DNA from 2 places in the Bordetella holmesii genome. Region 1 is predicted to be linked to the other one. Evidence: riboswitches for the same ligand, from Rfam matches in the RefSeq annotation. Region 1 holds a riboswitch; the other holds the start of a gene.
The links. A riboswitch is a leader RNA that binds a small molecule or an ion and turns the genes downstream of it on or off. The one in region 1 is predicted to bind manganese.
Positions count from the first base shown of each region.

Region 1 (9,482 bases):
TTTCGGGCCGCTGCTTGCCCAGGCCGCGCGCAGCTGGCGCCGTGCCGCCGATCGCCGTCTCGTCCCGTTCGGATTGACCGAAGCCACCTGGCTGCCCTTGTTGCGCGTCTCGCGCGCCGGCCATCCCATGCGCCAGAAAGACTTGGCCGCCTCGTTGGGGCTGGATGGCTCTTCCATCGTCAGGGTGCTGGATGCGCTCGAAGCCAGCGGTCTGCTGGCGCGGCAGCCGGATCCCGAGGATCGGCGCGCCAAGGCGCTGGTGCTCACGCCCGCTGGGCAGGCGGTGGTCGAGCAGGTGGAGGCCGTCGCCCGGCAGGTGCGCGAGGCCGCGCTGGCCGACCTGCCCGATGAGGAGGTGCTGCGCGCCTGCGCGCTGCTCGATCTCATCTGCCAGCGGCTCGATGGCGAGGGAGAAAGCGCGTGAGCAAGGCCATCCCCCGGGTGCAGTTGTGGATGCTGGCGGTGTTTACGTTCAGCGGCACGCTGGCCATGCATATCTTCGTGCCCGCGTTGGCGATGGCGGGTAAGGATCTGGGCGCGAGCAATGCGTCCATGCAGATGACGGTCAGTCTTTACATCCTGGGCCTGGCCGGCGGGCAGTTGGTCTACGGCCCGCTGTCGGATCGGTTTGGGTGCCGCCCTGTCCTGATGGGCGGCTTGTTCATCTATACGCTGGCGGGCCTGGCGGCGGCGCTGGCCCCGGACGCCCATGCGCTGATCGCCGCGCGGCTGTTCCAGGCCTTGGGAGGCTGCGCCGGCCTAGTGCTGGCGCGCGCCATCGTGCGCGACACGGCCGCCGACAGTTCGGCTGCCAAGCGGCTTGCGCTCATGAACATGATGGTCATGATCTCGCCCGCCCTGGCGCCCTTGCTGGGCAGCTTTCTGGCCGCCACGCTGGGTTGGCGTTCCATTCTGGTGGTGCTGTGCCTGCTGGGCGTGGCCAATCTGTTGCTGGCCTGGCGCAAATTGCCCGAGACGCTGCCGCAGACCGCGGCCCTGACGCCATCCCGATTGCTGCGTGACTACCGCGCGCTGTTTCGTTCACCGCGTTTCGTGGGCTATACCCTGGGCGGCGGTTGCGCGACGACCTCCATGTACGCCTTCGTGGCGAGCGCGCCGTTCATCTTCATCGATCAGTTGCATCGCCCCGAGCATGAGGTCGGGGTCTACCTGGCGATTCTGGTCTCCGGGGTATGGCTGGGCAATGCGATCTGCGGGCGCTTGCTGAACACCGTTCCGATCGACCGCCTGCTGATGGGCGGCAATCTGCTGAGCGCCATCAGTGTGCTCCCCCTGCTGGTCTGCGTGCTGGGCGGCGTGATGAACACCACATTGACCATGGGGCTGATGTTTGTGTTTTGCGTCGGCGCAGGAGCCTGTTCGCCGGCAGCGCTGACGCTTGCCATGAGCGTCAACCCGCAGGTCATCGGTTCGGCGTCGGGGCTCTACGGCTGCACTCAGATGGCCATCGGGGCAATCTGCACTAGCCTGGCTGGCCTGGGTTCGTCGCCGTTGCGCGCGGCCGTGCTGGTGATCGCCGTCGCCTGCGTGCTGTCGCAGTTTGCGTTGCGTATGGCGCAGTCGTCTCGCGATCCCGCGCCCGCCGCGTCCTGAGCGATAGTGATTTCAATGGCGCACGCATTGGCGGTATGCTTTTGCGAGCCGCTTATTCCTGTTTAGCTGGAGACACACATGAGTCAAGACAAACCCGAGTTCCTGCTTGAGCGCCACCCGAGTCCGGTGGCGCCCGCCGAACGTGAGCGCCTGCTCCAGGATCCGGGATTTGGCCGGATCTTCACCGATCATATGGCCACCGTGCGCTATAACGCGGACCGCGGCTGGCATGATGCCAAGATCGAGGCGCGCGCCGATCTGCGCCTGAATCCGTCGACGCTGGTGCTGCACTACGCGCAGGAGATTTTCGAAGGCCTCAAGGCCTATCGCCTGCCCGATGGCAGCGCCACGCTGTTTCGCCCCCAAGCCAATGCACGGCGCTTCCGCAACTCGGCGGCCCGTCTGGCGATGGCCGAGCTGCCCGAAGCCGTCTTCGTCGAGTCGGTCGAACAGTTGGTGCGCTTAGAGCGCGACTGGATTCCGTCGGCCGATGGGGCTTCGCTCTATCTGCGCCCTTTCATGATCGCCACCGAAGTCGCGCTGGGCACCAAGCCGTCCGCCGATTATCTGTACGCCGTCATCGCCTCACCGGTGGGCGCCTATTTCAAGGGGGGCGGTTCGGCCGTCACGATCTGGGTGTCGGATAACTACACGCGCGCCGCGCCCGGCGGCACCGGTGCGGCCAAGTGCGGCGGCAATTACGCCGCCAGCCTGCAGGCCCAGGCCGAAGGCGCGCGCCAAGGATGCGACCAGGTGGTGTTCCTCGATGCGGTCGAGCGCCGCTGGGTCGAGGAGCTGGGTGGCATGAATGTCTTTTTCGTCTTTGCCGACGGTTCGCTGCAGACCCCGCCGCTGACCGGCACCATCTTGCCCGGCATAACCCGTGACTCGCTGATCACCCTGGCGCGCGATCTGGGCATGACAGTGCGCGAAGAGCCGTATGCCATCGACCAGTGGGAGGCCGATGCCAAGAGCGGCAAGCTGGTCGAGTCGTTTGCCTGCGGGACCGCGGCGGTGGTCACCCCGATCGGCCAGGTCAAGGGCCGCCAGCACGGCTTTACCATCGGTTCCGGGGCGGTGGGCGAGATCACGGTGCGTCTAAAAGCCGCGCTCGAGGATATCCAGCGCGGCCGCAGCGAGGACAAGCACGGCTGGCTGCATAAAGTCGCCTGACCGTCCGGCATGCACCTGACGGCCGTCCGTGGCATTTAGGTTGCGGACGGCCGTATTTCTTCCTGGTTCAGGGTGATCTGATACAAGGCGGCAATGAGGTCGGATTGCGTGACCACCCCCTTTAGCTGCCCATCGTGGTCCAGCACCGGCACGCCATGCAACCCGTCGGCCATGGGGCGCGCCAGGGTGACCGCCGGCAGGTCTTCGGTGGCGAAGGCGCCATCGCGACTGAGGCAATCGACCAGCGCGCGGCCTGCCGCCTGGCCCGCCTGGGCGGCATGCTCATGCAACATGCCCAGGTAGGCACCGGTGGCGGGGTCGACCACCGGCAGGGTGTGCAGGCGGTGGTGGCGCATCAACGCCTGGGCATGGTCCAGCGTGTCCTGCGGCGACAGGCGCACGATGTCGCGCGACATGATATCGGCGCATTGCACCGTGGCATGCCGGCGTGCGGCGGCGCGGGCCTCGGCGGCCAGGATGATGTCCTGGATATCGTCGGGGCTGATATCCAGCAGGCCTTCGTGCGAATCCAGCGTCTGCCGCAGGTCGTCGGCCGAAAATCCCAGGCGTTCACTGGGCAGTGGGTTGCGGGTCGCATGCGGCGAGGGGGTATCGTGCGTTCGTTTGGGGTAAGGGCGTTTGAGCAGGCCATTGAACATCACGGCCACGCACAGCAGCGCCAGCGAATTGATGCCGACTGGCCAGATCGCAAAGCCAAACCCCAGTTGGCTCACGGCAGGGCCGCCGAGCACGGCTGTCAGGGCCACGGCGCCGCCGGGCGGGTGCAGGCAACGCAAGGCAAACATGGCGGCAATGGCCAGCCCTCCCGCGGCGGCCGCGGCCAGCGCGACATCAGGGATATAGCGGGCGCAGACCACGCCTATCAGGGCCGAGACAACGTTGCCGCCCAGGATCGACCAGGGTTGCGCCAGCGGGCTGGCCGGCACGGCAAAGAGCAATACGGCCGAGGCGCCCATGGGCGGGATGAACCAGGGGCTGGCCTGGCCCAGCGCCAGGCGGGCTATCCATGCGGTGCATAACAGTCCAAGCAGCGCACCCAGGGCGCCATAGCATTTTTCTCGCAGGCTGGCTCCGACGGGAGCCGGGGCAAAGGCGCGTAACCAATGGGCAAAGCGGACGGGCAATGTGTTCTCCTCGTGACCGAGCAATCACGCGGGAAAAGACTGTAGCACGCGTGCCGAGGGTGCTGCCGCGCTAAGCTTGGGGCGGCGCAGCCCGCAGGTGTGACCCCGTTGGCGGGTCTTGCGGCGCGCCGCAGCCAGGAGCACAGAATGCCCTCTCATTTTCAAGTGGTGGCGCTCGAGCATGCCAGCCGCCTCATCAATCATGGTCCGACGGTGCTGATCACCACGCGTCATGGCGCCGTGCGCAATATCATGGCCGCGGCCTGGTCCATGCCGGTGGAATTCACGCCGCCGCGCATTTCGGTGGTGATAGACAAGCACACCTATACGCGTGAGCTGATGCAGGCCAGCGGCCATTTCGGACTGCTGATCCCGGGCGCCAAGGCGGCCGATCTGACCTATGCCGTGGGGAGCGTGTCTGGCCGCGACGGTGACAAATTCGTGCGCTGCGGTGTCGAACCCCTGAGCGGTCCGGCGCTGGGCCTGCCCTTGCTGGAAGACGGCATGGCCGCCTGGATGGAGTGCCGCTGGATCCCCGAGACGCATACCGAAGACGCTTACGACACCTGCTTTGCCGAGGTCGTGAGCGCGGCGGCAGACAGCCGCATTTTTGCCGGCGGGCATTGGAATTTCAGTCAGGACAACCGCGATCTGCATACGCTGCATCATCTCGGTGGGGGCGCCTTCGCCATAGCCGGCACCCCCATCCAGGCGCAGGCGCGCTGACGTCAGCCGGCCGTGGCGCTCAGGTGCTCGTAGAGAATGGTCGATCCGATACCGATCAGAGCCACACCGCCCAGGATCTCGGCGCGCTTGCCCGCCATGGCGCCCAGGACGCGGCCAAGCATGACGTCCAGGGTCACCATGGTCCGCGTGGCCAGGCCGATGGCGATGGCGGTGAGTACGATATTGGTGTCGATGAAGGCCAGGCTCACTCCCACGGCCATGGCATCGATACTCGTGGCAAAGCCCGTGGCCGCCAGAAGCCAGAAACCGTGTCGGGAAGGGGGAGCGGCCTCTTCCTGCGGCCCTGACAGCCCATTGCGTATCATCATGACCCCCAGCACACAGAGCATGCCGAAGGCAATCCAGTGGTCCCAGTCGGCGATGAATGTGGCGGCGATGGAGCCCAACGCCCACCCGATGACGGGGGTGATCGCGTCGATCACCCCGAAGATCAGGCCGGTGCGCAAGGCTTCGGAGAAACGGGGTTTGTGCAAGGCGGCGCCTTTGCTGACGGCGGCCGCGAAAGCGTCGGTCGACATGGCAAAGGCCAGCACCAGAATGGACAACAGATTCATTAACAGCTCCAGCCGGGCAACGTACGCATAGACCTCTGCCTGCCGCCCGGCGCAGCAGGAAAGGTCCATGGTCTCGCCAGGCCGGCAGGCTGCGCGCGCCATGGCCGTGTCGGGCCAAGAGTGTTGACGCGTGCCCTTTCCGCAACGGAAAGGAGGCTACTCCCCAAAAGGATGGGCCGAGTGTAGCAGGGTATTTCGTGACAGCCCTCCAAGCCGCATGGCTGCGGGCGGCAATCCCTGGTCTGGGTATGATTGAGCCATGATTGCCGCCGCTATTCCCTCTATCTGGTCCTATCTTCTGCCTTTGTTGTCCCTGCTGGCCCTGGTGTGTCTGGTGGTGTGGGGGCTGGGGCTGGCGGTGAGCCGGGGTTGGCGCGCGGCGATACGCCGGCACCCCTGGCGTGCCCTGGTTCTGCTGCTGCCCCTGGCGTCGTTGCTGGCGTATGGCGTGGCATTTGCGCATTCGGTCTGGCGTTACCAGCAAGTCGTGGCGCGGCAGGAGGCCGCGCGTGCGCTGGTGCTGGAGCACGCGCAGACGATCGACGGGATCGCCATGCCCGCCGGCAGCCGTCTGCAATTGCAGCGCGCCGGACACCCCGAGAGCTTCGTCGAGGCGGAGTTCGCCCAGCCCGTCATGGTGCAGGGGATCGCCGCGCGTCGTCTGGCACGCCGCGTCTCCACCCGATACGACGCCCAGAGTCATGCCGAGATCGGTAGCGACGTGCTGTCGATGTCGGTGTTTGGCGACGGCCCCCAACGTGTGCATGGCTGGTCGTGTGACGCCGCGCTGCCGATCGAGTTCGAGTTCAAAGGTGGCCGTGCGGTATTCGAGCAATGCACGTTGGCTGCCGGCGCCGCCCACCCCCTGGCCATCGCTGGCGCGCGCCTGCGCGCCAGCGCGGGTACGGCCTACACCGACGGTCATATCGATCCGGATCGCTGGATCATCAGCCTGAAAGAAGGCCAGAGCCTGCGTCTGGCGGGGATGTGGTTGGCCGAAGCGAGTCTGCGTCTGCACGACGATGGCACTTTTTTTGCATTGAGCGCAGGGACGCTTATCTGCCCTCATGTCATGGGCCCGATGCGTTATCCGCCCGGCACGCAGGTCCAGACCATCGCGCGCGGGTGGCAAGGCCGCCGGCCCTGGCTGTTCACACCTGCGGCGCACACGCATGCCAGCTATGCCGGTCACGCAGACGTCGAGGCCTCCTCATCGGTGGTGCAGTCGCAGGACGGCGAGGTGCTCAGCGTGGCTCCCAGCCGCGAATTAGGCGTCAGGGATTGGATGAAGCTCGGCCCGCACGCCGCTTTGCCGGCTTGCCCGGACTAGTCTTGGCGGGTGAGGGCAGTGCCGTATTCAAGCGCTCCAGGCCGCAGAGCGTGTCCACATAGGCCATGAACTGATGCAGGTAGTCGGGCGAGAGCGAGCGCAAGTGCGACAGGGCCCGGTGTACCAGATGGTCGGAGTTCAGCGCGAACAGCACGCTGCCACTGATGCCGATGCGGCCGTCGACCAGCGTGACGCGTCCGGCGGCCAGAGGGCCGGCCAAGGCCTGCTCGAGGGTCTCGCGGCGCTGGGTTTCAGCCTGCCTTTCTTTAACCTCTTCATCGAGTTTGGTTGTCAACTGCAACTGGAACCCGATGATCCCCACCAGAATGAGTACGAAGGCGCCCAGCAGCACCGACATCAGGTCGCCGAAGACCGCCCAGGCAGGCGCCGGGGCGTCCAGGCCGGCATCGAGCTCGTCGTTCATGTGGCCTGAGCCCCGTCACGGTCGCGTTGCTGCAACTGCTGCATGATTTGCTTCTGCGACAGCAGCGACAGGTCGACGACCTCCCGGGCCTGTGCCACGTAGTAGGCCAGTTGTTCGTCGCTGCGCGTGAGCGATTTGGCCAGCGCCGCCTCGATGCGCTCGAGCTGGCCGATGAGCCTGGCGTTGGCCTGGTCGAATGTCTGCACCGCCGCGCCGAGCGCCTCGCCCAGGCTGGCGACTTCGACGGCGCTGCCCGTGACCTGTTCTGCGACTGCGCCCAGCTTGCCTGTCTCCCCTTCGAGGTGGTCGGTAAAGCGCTGTCCCACACGCTCGAGCAGTTCGGCCGAAGACGCCACCAGGGCGTCGACCGCCCCGCGCTGTTCATGACTGGCGTGGTTGATGGCCTGCAGCAGGGTGTCCACGGTTTCGAGGAGATGGCCGCGCTCTTGCAGCATGGCGTTGTCGCGCGCCATGCTGTCGGAGAGTTTTTCGCGCAGCTCGCTCACCATGGCCGCGGCGGCCTTGGGGGCTTGCGAGGCGGCTTCGAGCAAGTGCTCGATCTCGCCGATCATGCGCTGCGACTGCGCATCGGCCAGGGCGGTGATGGCGCCGACCGCAGCCGAAAAGCTATCGCAGATCTCTTGTTGGCGCGCCAGGGTGCGGTTGCCGGTGGTCTCCCATTCCGCGCGCAACGCGGCGGCGACATCGGCCAGGGATTCGGTCCAGGTGGCCAGGCGCGCTTCGTCGCGGGTGGCCAGTTCGCCATGCAGGCGGCCATGGGCCTGGTCGACCGTTGCCAGCAGCGCGGCGGAATGGGCCTCGAATCGTTCGGCCGCTGCGTCCAGGGCGACGTGGTGCGCATCGGCCAGCGAGGCGCTGGCTGCCTCGTGGCGCCCCAGCGCCTCGCGCCAGGCCTGAGCCAATTGCTCGGTGGTGAGGTCCATGCGGCTGGCGACGTTGTCGACCAGGCCGATGGAACGCTGGTCAAACGCCGAGCAAAAATCCTGCAGCGTGGCGCGCAACGCGTCGGACAGGCGGGCCTGGTCTTGCGCCTGTTCGGCCAGTGCGGCCTGCCAGTGTTGCAACGTGTCGGACGTACCCTGGGTGACGGTCCGGGCCGTGCCTTCCAGTCGCGTAGCGATGCCGTCGATGAGGGCGGCCGAACGCGTCTCGAAGGAGGCGGAGAACTGCTGCAGGGCGTCGTGCAAGCCCTGGGCGGCGTCCTGCTGGCCGCGGCGTTGCTCGCCCAGCGCGGCCTGCCAGGCGCCCAGCGCAGCCTGCACATGGGCCGCGATGCCGCTGGCCGCGCCGTCCAGGCGCGCATCCATGCGCGCAACCAGATCGGTGGCGCGGCCGTCAAAGCCCGTGCTGAATTGCTCCAGCGCCACGCGCAGATCCTGCGCCAGCGTGGCCTGCGCGGCGTGCTGTTCGGCCAGCGCCGCTTTCCAGATAGCGGCCACGCCCGCCGTGGTCTGCGCGACGCTGTCCGTGGTGCTGGACAAGCGGGCGGCGACGTCGTCGAGCAGGCGGCTGGAGCGGCTTTCGAAAGTCGCCGCGAACCGGTTCAGCGCCGTGTCGAGTTGGTCGGCCAGCGCGGCGGACCAGCCGCTGGCGGTCTGTTCGGTGCTGACGGCCAAGGTGGCGGCGGTCGTGTCCAGCCGGGCCGAGACATCGGTCAGCAACGCCGATGCGCGGCCGTCGAAACTGGCGCCGAACTGCTCCAGCGTGGCGCGCAGATCCTGGTTCAGCGCCAGATTGGCCTGCTGCTGTTCGGCCAAGGCCTGGCTCCAATGGTCGGCCAACGTCGAACTGGTCTGCTCCAGCCGCCGGGACAGCTCGTCCATCTGCTGCTGCAGCGCCTGGGTGACGGTGTCGCGCCAGGCGCTGGTCTCACGCGCCAGGGTCTGCATGGTGGTCTGCACCGCTGGCTGGATGGCAGCCCCGGCGGCCTGGGCGCTTTCGGCCACGCTGTGCGTGAGCGCGGTTTGCACCGAGCTGGCCAGACGGCCGTAGACCGCCTCGGTGTTGCCGTAGAAGGCCTGCTGTCCGTCGAGCAGCCGCTGGTTCAGCGCCTGGCTCTGGTTTTCCATCGAGGCCATCATGGCCGCCAGGCGGTCTGCCAGCAGCGGCAGGGTGTCTGCCTGGCTGCGCAGCAACCGGAAACTCTCTCCCCGCTGATGGGCCAGTGAATAGCCGCGCAGCGTCGTGGCGGCCTTGGTGTCGAGCAATTCGCCGGCCTGCAGGCGCGCGCGCCGGCACAGGGCCGAAAGCAGTCCCAGCATGGCCGAGGCAGCCACGCCCGCGACCGAGGTGCCAAAGGCAAACCCCAGGCCTTTGACCGGCGCGGCCAGCGACGCCCGCATGGCGGCCAGGTCGGTGGCGCTTTCCAGGGCCAGTCCGGTCCCGCGCAACGTGGCGACCATACCGAGAAAGGTCCCCAGCATGCCCAGCAGGACCAGCAGCCCAACCAGGTAGGGCGTCAGGGCCGGACCCGG
Region 1 covers NZ_CP085973.1:236,807-246,288, forward strand. Annotated here, with positions in the region: gene LK440_RS01110 (MarR family winged helix-turn-helix transcriptional regulator) at 1-424, shown strand, start outside; gene LK440_RS01115 (multidrug effflux MFS transporter) at 421-1,614, shown strand; gene LK440_RS01120 (branched-chain amino acid aminotransferase) at 1,693-2,787, shown strand; gene LK440_RS01125 (HPP family protein) at 2,823-3,932, opposite strand; gene LK440_RS01130 (flavin reductase family protein) at 4,080-4,658, shown strand; gene mntP (manganese efflux pump MntP) at 4,661-5,233, opposite strand; yybP-ykoY riboswitch at 5,238-5,404, opposite strand; gene LK440_RS01140 (hypothetical protein) at 5,493-6,563, shown strand; gene LK440_RS18020 (DUF2894 domain-containing protein) at 6,508-6,666, opposite strand; partial or broken gene LK440_RS17810 (DUF2894 domain-containing protein) at 6,655-6,987, opposite strand; gene LK440_RS01150 (DUF802 domain-containing protein) at 6,984-9,482, opposite strand, start outside.

Region 2 (9,482 bases), 570 kb from region 1:
TTGCCGATTGATCGCAGCGGCCTGTCCGAATGCCGCCACCCCCATGGCCAGGTTCCCCCCGCCGCCTGCCAGCGCCGCCAGCAACGCCGCGGCCAGGCTGGCCATCATGACGACGCTGCTCTGATTCTGTTGCGTCATCCCACGCGCGATGTGGCGTTGTGTGACGTGACCGATTTCATGAGCGAGCACGGCGGCCAGCTCGGACTCGCTCGACGACGACACGATCAACCCTGTGTTCACGCCAATGAAGCCGCCTGGCATGGCAAATGCGTTGATTTCCGGATCACGCACCCCGAACATTTCCACCTCGGGAATGCCCCCGGGCGAATGCGAGGCCAATTTGCGCCCCATGGTGGTGAGGTACTGCGCCAACTCCGGGTCATTGACGTAAGTCGGGTCCCGCCGGCCCTGGGCCATGATGGCCTCGCCCAACTGCCGCTCCAGGGCGGGAGACAGGTCCGCCGAGGACGCCGCTCCCATTGAGGGCAGCCCAACGGGTTGAGCGATGGCAGGAGCTACCGGCACCAGAAGTGCCAGGCAAAGGAAGGCGGCCAATGAACGATTCCCAGCCTTGAGCGAAAATAAGCAGGTGTGGCGGATCATGGCACTATGATAGCTAGAGCCAGAAAAAGTTTTCGCCCCAATCTACTTACCGATCAAATTTGTTGGAGTCTCGATGAAAACCGTGCGAAAGGCCGTCTTTCCCGTAGCAGGCATGGGAACGAGGTTTTTGCCCGCCACCAAGGCCATGCCGAAGGAAATGCTGCCGGTGGTCGACAAGCCCTTGATCCAATATGCCGTGGAGGAAGCCGTTGCGGCAGGGATTACCGACCTGATTTTCGTCACGGGCCGCAACAAACGGGCTATCGAAGACCATTTCGACGCCGCGCCCGAACTCGAGACCGATCTCGAGAAAAAGGGCAAGACCGAGTTACTGGCCTTGGTGCGCGACATACTGCCCCCCAACGTCAACTGCATCTATATCCGCCAGTCTGCGCCGCTCGGCTTAGGCCATACCGTGCTGACGGCCGCGCCCATCGTGGGTGACGAACCGTTTGCCGTGGTGTTGGCCGATGACCTCATCGATGCCGATACACCGGTGCTCTCGCAGCTCATTTCCTGCGCGGCAGAGCATCAAGGCAGCGTCCTCGGTGTCCAGGAAGTCCGCCGCGAAGATACCCGTAAATACGGCATCGTCGCCGCATCGGCAGTGGCCCCGCGTACCGAGCGCGTCTCGCACATGGTAGAAAAACCTGCCCCTGAAGACGCGCCCTCGACCTTGGCCGTGGTGGGGCGTTACATCCTCGAGCCGCAGATCTTTGACCATCTGCGCGCCACCAAAATGGACAAGAGCAATGAGATCCAGCTCACCGACGGCATTGCTGCCATGATGCGCGAACGCGCGGTATTCGCCTACCGCTACGAGGGCAGGCGCTATGACTGCGGCAGCAAAACGGGGATGTTTCAGGCCACGGTGGCCATCGGCCGCAAATACCACGGCCTGACTCCAGAATAAACGTCTGCGCTCAGCGGCGCATCATCGACTGCGAAGCTGGCCCGGCACCTGCCGGGCCAGGCGGTCCACCCGCCGCAAGCGACCCTTGCCCGACAGGCGCATCAGTGTGCCCAGGGCCACCAGCAGCCCGATGACCTCGACCAGCGCTGCCGGTATCCACATCGTAAGGCCACCAATGGTCTGGTCCGTCTGGGCCGATATGGCCATTGCGCGTCCGCACAGCTCGAACAGCGGATAGATATCGGTTTCGGTGAAGGCGATGACCGCGCCCGCTACCATTTGCGGCACCATGGTCAGGATGGGAGACAACACCCTTGCGCCCGGCGACATGGCCGCTGGCGGACAGGGCCGCCGATCGAGAATGAGGTTCCAGTACATCAAGCCACTGATCACCACTGACCAATTCATCAAGCGGTACAGCCGCCAATCCAGCATGGAGTAGAACTGGACCGTCGGCAGCAGCCAGACCAGCACCAGAAAAACAAACAGAAATGGCACGAAGAATGGCTGCGTGAGCACGGCCACCCACATTCGCCCGGGCCCGGTGGCCAGGGCTTGGCGCAAGCTGTGGCGCCACGCCAATGGCAAGCCTGCGCGCATGACCGACCCGGGATAACTGGCCATTACCAGCAAAGGCCCTAAATGATGCAAGACCAAATGCTGGGCGCGGTGAATGAAAAACAGCCGCTCGGCGTAATAATCCAGGCGTGTATGCAAGGACAGATAGAGCAGGACGAGGCCGCTCCAGAAAAACAGCTGCCGCGCGAGCGTGACGTGATGGACCTTGCGTCCACGCACAAAGAGCACGGTGCTTGCGACAAAGGCCAGCACCAGCGTGGGCGAGAATTCCCAGGGAATGAACCAAGCGAGGACATCCATGCCGCGACCGAACCTCCAGGAAACCTGAACGCTGCGCAGGGCCGCCACGCAGCGGCTTCGATCCGATTGTAGCTAGAACTGCTGCGTCAGTCCCACGGCGACGCGCGTCGTATGAGTGGCCTCTGGGGTGAAACCCTCGTCCAGGCTGCCATGACGCATCCGACCGACAAAGGCATAGATGCTGGTGCGCGACGAGAGGTCCTGACGCCAACCGACGGTGTAGAGCTGTATGGCACGAGCTCGTTGCCCGTTGTCCCAATGCCAATTCGGGCGCGACCACGAGGCCTGCAATAGCAATGCCGACGATGCGCCCAACGGCATTTCGGTACCGACTAGCCAGGCATCGGCCCGCCCGCCCTGAACAAAGCCCAAGGGACCCAGGCCCTCGATGCCGCCGGCGTCCTGCCCAACATAACCATCGCGTTGCCTGGACCACGCGATCGACATCTTCCAACCGTCGGCCCGATAGGACATACCCGCCTGCCATGCCATGGGCTGACGCCCGGACGCCGCACTGCCCAACCCGGGATGCAAACGATCCCAGGTCAGAACGGCCAACCAGGGCTCGCTGTCGTACTTCAGCCCGGCGCTCCAGGCATGCCCGCGTCCTTGCGGCGAGGGACCATCCGGACCCGCCGCATCAAAGGCATAGCTCAAGCCAGCCTGCCAGGGGCCCCACTGTGGTGTATAGACATTGACCAGATTATCGCGCTGGTAGTTATCGGAAGCCTTGAACAAGGCCCCCATCCCCATGTCGCGCCACGGAGCAACCTCGAGCTCACTGCCAAAGCTGGCGCCAACGGTTGCCTGGCGCCCCAGACGTAGCTCGCCCAGGCTGTCGTTAGCCAAGCCTACCCAACTGCCATAGTCGAATAGCTGGCCACTCGTGTTGGACGAGCCATTGACCAGGTCAAAGCCGCTTTCCAGGCCGGCATTGGCGCGCCAGCCGTCACCCAGAGACTCCGACACCCGCAGCCCCCAGAGGCTGTCGCTCTGCCCGCCCGAAAGCAAGCCGCTGCGCGTGCCGGAGGTGGTGCCTGCACTGACATGCATGCTGGCAATACCGGCATCCACCAAACCGTAGAGTTGCAGGACGGTGTCTTCGGCGTGGGTGCTGCCACCCCACGCTGCGGTCGACAGAAAAAGCGCCAACACCCGGCGCCGGCCACGAATCAACTTATTGCCAGCCATAGCGACGTACCCAAGCATTTTTTAGCAGTTGGGTAAGCCAGGCATAACCCAACAATATGACCAGGAGGAAGGGGAAGTAAGACCAGGATAGAGGCTGCATGTCGAAATAGACCGCGAGCGGCGAAAAAGGTAATAGCAGACCGGCCAACATCACCAGCGCCGTCATGATGAGTAAGGCAGGCGCTGCACGGCTTTGCACAAAAGGAATGTTGCGCGTACGGATCAGGTGCACGACCAACGCTTGTGACAGCAGGCCTTCAACAAACCAGCCCGATTGAAACAATGACTGATGCTCGGGCGAGTTGGCGCCAAACACGTACCACATCAACACGAAGGTCAGTATGTCGAAAATTGAGCTGATGGGCCCGAAGAACAACATAAAGCGGCCCAATCCTGCAGGGTCCCAACGCTGCGGCGTTTGCAGTTGTTCCGGATCGACGCGATCGAAGGGGATAGAGGTCTGCGAGAAGTCGTGCAGCAGATTCTGCAGCAGCAACTGGATGGGCAGCATGGGCAGAAACGGCAGAAACGCGCTGGCGACAAGTACCGAAAACACATTGCCGAAATTGGAGCTGGCCGTCATCTTCAAGTACTTGAGCATGTTGCAGAAAATATGACCTGCCCCCAGATTTAGTACGGCACCGACATAGAGCCCAGGGGTAAAAGACCTTCTTTCTGATGAGCCTGCACGAATTGCGCCGGCGTTAAATATCCGAGCGCGCTGTGAGGCCGATCGGTGTTGTACTCGACTCGCCAGTTTTCGATCAAGCTTTTAGCCTGTCGCAGGGACAAGAACCAGTGCTCGTTAAGGCATTCGTCGCGGAACTTGCCGTTGAAACTTTCGATATAAGCGTTCTCCACCGGCTTACCCGGCCGAATAAACGACAGCTTTACGCCTGCTTGGTAGGCCCAGGCGTCCAAGGCTCTTCCGGCGAACTCTGGCCCGTTGTCCACGGTAATAGATCGCGGCAGGCCACGCATCTCCGCCAGCCGTTGCAGCACCATGGCAACACGCAGTCCCGGCAACGACGTATCGACCTCGATGGCCAGGCATTCGTGAGTGTAGTCATCGACGATAGTCAAACAGCGGAATCGGCGGCCATAGGCTAGGCCGTCGGCCACAAAGTCCATTGACCAACTCTGATTCGGCGCGATTGCCGCTGGGCGAACCACGCGCTCGGTCGCCGCGATTCGCTTACGCTTTCGTTTTCGCACGCTTAACCCTGCCAGACTGTACAGCCGCCAGATTCGCTTGTGATTTGCTTGCCAGCCTTCGCGACGTAAGAGCACATGGATCCTCCGATAGCCGTAGCGTCGTTTCGCCACTGCCATCTCTTTCATGCGCTCGGTCAGCGCAGCATCGCCTGAGCGTGTGCTCTCGTAGGCAAACAGCGACCGCGAAATTCCTACCAGCCCACAGGCCCGGGTAACACCCATGCTGCGCTCGGTCATTAATGTCCTGACCGCCTCGCGTTTGGCCTGCGGGCTGACTACTTTCGGCTTAGCAGATCCTGAAGCGCCGCCTTGTCCAGCATCGACTCGGCCAACAGCTTCTTGAGCTTGTTGTTCTCCTGCTCCAGCTCCTTGAGCCTCTGAGCGTCCGACACCGTCATGCCACCGAACTTCGCCTTCCAGTTGTAGTACGTTGCCTCGGAGATTCCGTGCTTGCGGCACAACTCTGCGGGCTTGGCACCTGCATCGGCTTCCTTGAGCACGCCGATGATTTGCTCTTCCGTAAATCGTTTCTTCATTGCCATTCCTTTGGGAACGGACTCTACATCGATTTCGTACTAATCACGGGGAGCAGGTCAAAAGACCATAGACGGCAAGAAAGAACAGGCCCAGCCAAGGCTTCCAGGCAAAGGCCAACAGCCCCAGGCCGACTTTGAACACAAAAATGCCCATGAACCAGGCTTGATCGCGCGCCAGGCGAGGCTGGTCGGCATTGATGACCAGTGACTGACCGGCGCGCCTGGCACGCAATAGCGCCAGCCCCACCACCGCATAGGCCAGCGTGGCCAGCACCAGCGGCCCGCCCATGGCAGCGCCCACGCCTATATCTTTTTGCTCGGGGGTCTGCCCGAACACCACGGCCATGAAGGTCACGGCGCTCTCAGGCAGCGCGGTACCAAAGGCGGCCAACACGGTACCGGTGGCGGTAGCCCCCAGACGGAAATGATGACCGACCCATTCGACGCCATTGACGAAAAACTCGCAGGCGAGATAAATGATCGCTGCGGCCAGCAGAAACAGAAATATCGAGAGAAACATGATGGGCAGCCGAGCGAGCAGACAACTTTGGCGCGACAACGCGGCTCGCCCGGCTGGGGTGAACGCGATGTGGCCAAAGGTCTCGCCGGGCCCTGTACGCACACCGCTCAACGGTGCCGTAAGGCTGCCAGCGCCATGGGGATGATCCACCAAGTTTGTTGACGCTGACTCCTTTGGGGAAACAAAGGATGGCTACTCCCCAATGACAGTGGCGCGATTGTAGCAGCGCGGCATTAAATGACCAGCGCGCCTCGCGCGCGCCTGTGGGGTACAGTACACAAATTGCCGTCCGTTACCTCCGCCCGCGATCATGAGCCTGCCCGCCGACGATATTTCTGCCTTCGTGGCGCGCCGCCGCCGCGTCCTCGATTGGATGCAAGCGCAGGGCGGCGGTGTGGCCATCCTCGCGACCGCGCCGCAGGCATTGCGCAATCGCGATGCTGACTATCCCTATCGGCACGACAGCGATTTCTACTATCTGACGGGTTTCATCGAACCCGAAGTGTGGCTTATCCTCATCGCGGGCGCCGATACGCGCGCCATCCTGTTTTGCCGCGCCCGCAACGAGGCGCATGAAATCTGGGAAGGCGTGCGCATAGGCCCGCAAGCCGCGGCCGCGCGGTTCGGCATGGATGACGCCCACCCCGTGGACAGCCTGGACGAACTGATGCCGCAATGGTTGCTGGATCAGCCCAACCTCTGGCTGTCGCAGACAGCAAACGCTGCCGTCGGTAATCGCGTGCAGTCCTGGATGCAGGCAGCGCGCGACCAGGCCCGTTTCGGGGCACGGCCGCCATCGGCCCAGCGCGACATCAACCCCCAGCTGGCCGAGATGCGTCTGATCAAAGATGCGACCGAGATCGCTGCCATGCGGCGTGCCGCCCGTATTTCGGCAGGCGCGCATGCGCGCGCCATGCGGGCGGTCAGACCCGGCATGCACGAGTACGAACTCGAGGCGGAGCTGCTCTACGAGTTTCGCCGCCATGGCGCGCAAGGCGTGGCCTACAACAGCATCGTGGCCGCGGGCGCCAATGCCTGCATCCTGCACTATCAGGCTGGCGACGCCGTGCTGCGCGACGGAGATCTGGTGCTTATCGATGCGGGCTGCGAATACGACAGCTACGCCTCGGACATCACCCGCACCTTTCCGGTCAATGGGCGTTACAGCGGTGCGCAACGCGCCCTCTACGACCTGACCGCAGCCGCGCAGCAGGCGGCGGTGGCCGCGACCTTGCCGGGCAATAACTGGGACGACGGACACCAAGCCGCCTTGCGGATACTGGCGCAGGGCATGCTAGACGAGAGACTGCTGCGTGGCAGCTTGGACGGCGTGCTCGAATCCGGCGCGTACAACCGGTTTTACATGCATCGTACAGGTCATTGGCTAGGGCTGGATGTCCATGATGTGGGCGACTACCGCGACCCCTGCAACTGCGCCGGCACGCCCGGCCCCTGGCGCCGCTTGCGACCCGGCATGATGCTCACCATCGAGCCCGGCATTTATGTGCGCCGCGCCGATGATGTACCCGCCAAATTCTGGGACATCGGCATCCGCATCGAAGACGATGCCCTGGTCACGGAAACCGGGTGTGAGCTCCTTACCCGAGGCGTACCTGTGGATGCCCGGGAAATCGAAGCCCTGATGCGGGAATGACGCGCCGGCTAGAACACATAGCCATCCAACCAGCCCATGGCCGTCCAGACATGCACCACCACCATGGCCACGGCCAGCATTGAGACGATCCCGCCCGCCAGGCAAGCCAGCAGGGCAACCAGCACCGCCGGCCACCCGGTGCGTGACACCGCACCCAGACCGGGGTTGTAACGCTGGTCAAACTTGTGATCGGCCATCAAGGCGTAGACGGCCGCCTCGATGAATCCCGCGATCATCGGGATGAACAGCAGGAAGAAGGCGGGATTGTCCCACCACGAAGGGAAGGCCGACGTCGCGGCCAGACACACGGCGGCGTACAGAGTCACCAGCCACGCATACCGCCGGCCAAGATACCAGCCCTGGGCGCCGATCACCCCGAGCAGGCAGGCCACAACCCCGCGATGACTTTGCTGCGCGGCGCGTGCGGCCGTGCTGTCAGTGTCTGGCCCTGTGTCATGGTGCGCCTCCGCAGCGGATGGAAGGCACCCGCGAATCGAGCCACATTCTAGGTCGGCCACGCGACAAACTGAAGCCCCGGTAAAATCTCGATCATGAATCAAACGGTCTACGACATTGCGATCCTCGGAGCGGGCCCGGTGGGCCAGGCACTGGCCCTGCTGCTGGCGCGTGCCAGCGCCCACCCTGAGCGCATCGTTCTGCTGGCCGGCCAGCCCGCGCCGGCCCGATCGCAGCCGGCAGCCGATCCGCGCGTGTTGGCCATGAACCATGGCAGCCGCGTCCTGCTCGACAGCCTGGGGGCCTGGCCGTCCCGGTTTGCCGACATCCGCCACGTTCACATCTCGCAGCGCGGGCGTCTGGGCCGCACGATCATCGGGCATGAGGATTTCGGCGTGGAGCAGTTGGGCAGCGTCGTACCCTATGCCGCCCTGCATGACCGCCTGGCCGAACGCGTATCGCAAAGCGGCGTGACGGTGCTCAGCGGATCAGCAGCCACCATGACCTCCCAGTCCCTGGACAGCGTGCACCTGGCTCACGGCAGGCAGGTAATCTCCTGTCGGGTCGCCGTGCAGTGCGATGGGACGGGCGGGACGGACCTCAAGCGTGATTATGGCCAGCATGCCGTCATCACCAGCGCCCGGGCCAGCCTGCCGCGCCCCGGCTGGGCCTGGGAGCGCTTCACCGCCGAGGGGCCGCTGGCACTGCTGCCACATCCGCAGCAGGCCGGCAGCTATTCCGTTGTCTGGTGCGTGGCGCCGGAGCGTGCGCAAGCGCTGGCCACATTGGATGATGCGCAGTTTTCCGCCCAGCTCAGCGCCGCCTTCGGCGAACGGCTCGGCCGATTGAGCAGCCAGGCGGCGCGGCATATTTTTCCCCTCGAACTCAAGGCCCGGCATGCTCAGGTACACGGCCGCGTCGCCACGATAGGCAATGCGGCACAAACACTGCATCCCGTAGCAGGCCAAGGGCTGAATCTGGGGCTGCGGGATGCCGCCCAACTGGCCCAGGCCCTGTCGGGCTGGCACGCTGCCGACGATCCGCGCCAGCGGCTCGGTGACTTTGCCCGCATCCGTAGCGCCGACCGTTGGCTCACCGCCGGTCTGACTGACCTCATGCCGCGCGTGTTCGCCACCGGGCTGGCGCCCGTCGAGCATGCCTGCGGGCTGGCCTTGCTCGCGCTCGATCTGGCCGCGCCTGCACGTGCGCCCCTGGCGCGCCACCTTTTGCAGGGGTTGCGCGCCTAGCTGTGAAGATTCAATAGGTTGTATGCATGGTTCATCCGAACCGGATTTGAGAAACTGGAAATCGCCAACCCCCCAGTTCACTCAAGGAGCCCGGCCGGATGAACACCCATAAGCATGCCCGATTGACCTTCCTACGTCGACTCGAAATGGTCCAGCAATTGATCGCCCATCAAGTTTGTGTGCCTGAAGCGGCCCGCGCCTATGGGGTCACCGCGCCGACTGTGCGCAAATGGCTGGGCCGCTTCCTGGCTCAGGGCCAGGCGGGCTT
Region 2 covers NZ_CP085973.1:807,928-817,409, reverse strand. Annotated here, with positions in the region: gene LK440_RS03785 (M48 family metalloprotease) at 1-603, opposite strand, end outside; gene galU (UTP--glucose-1-phosphate uridylyltransferase GalU) at 677-1,516, shown strand; gene LK440_RS03775 (cytochrome c oxidase assembly protein) at 1,538-2,395, opposite strand; gene LK440_RS03770 (porin) at 2,468-3,586, opposite strand; partial or broken gene LK440_RS03765 (cation transporting ATPase C-terminal domain-containing protein) at 3,573-4,196, opposite strand; one part of gene LK440_RS03760 (IS3 family transposase) at 4,217-5,085, opposite strand; one part of gene LK440_RS03760 (IS3 family transposase) at 5,085-5,337, opposite strand; partial or broken gene LK440_RS03755 (sodium:calcium antiporter) at 5,399-5,857, opposite strand; yybP-ykoY riboswitch at 5,945-6,070, opposite strand; gene LK440_RS03750 (aminopeptidase P N-terminal domain-containing protein) at 6,168-7,511, shown strand; partial or broken gene LK440_RS03745 (hypothetical protein) at 7,520-7,968, opposite strand; gene LK440_RS03740 (UbiH/UbiF/VisC/COQ6 family ubiquinone biosynthesis hydroxylase) at 8,063-9,214, shown strand; gene LK440_RS03735 (IS481-like element IS481 family transposase) at 9,313-9,482, shown strand, end outside.
Region 2: it holds a riboswitch for manganese, as region 1 does, so the genes downstream of both, LK440_RS03755 (sodium:calcium antiporter) here and mntP (manganese efflux pump MntP) in region 1, are expected to answer to the same signal.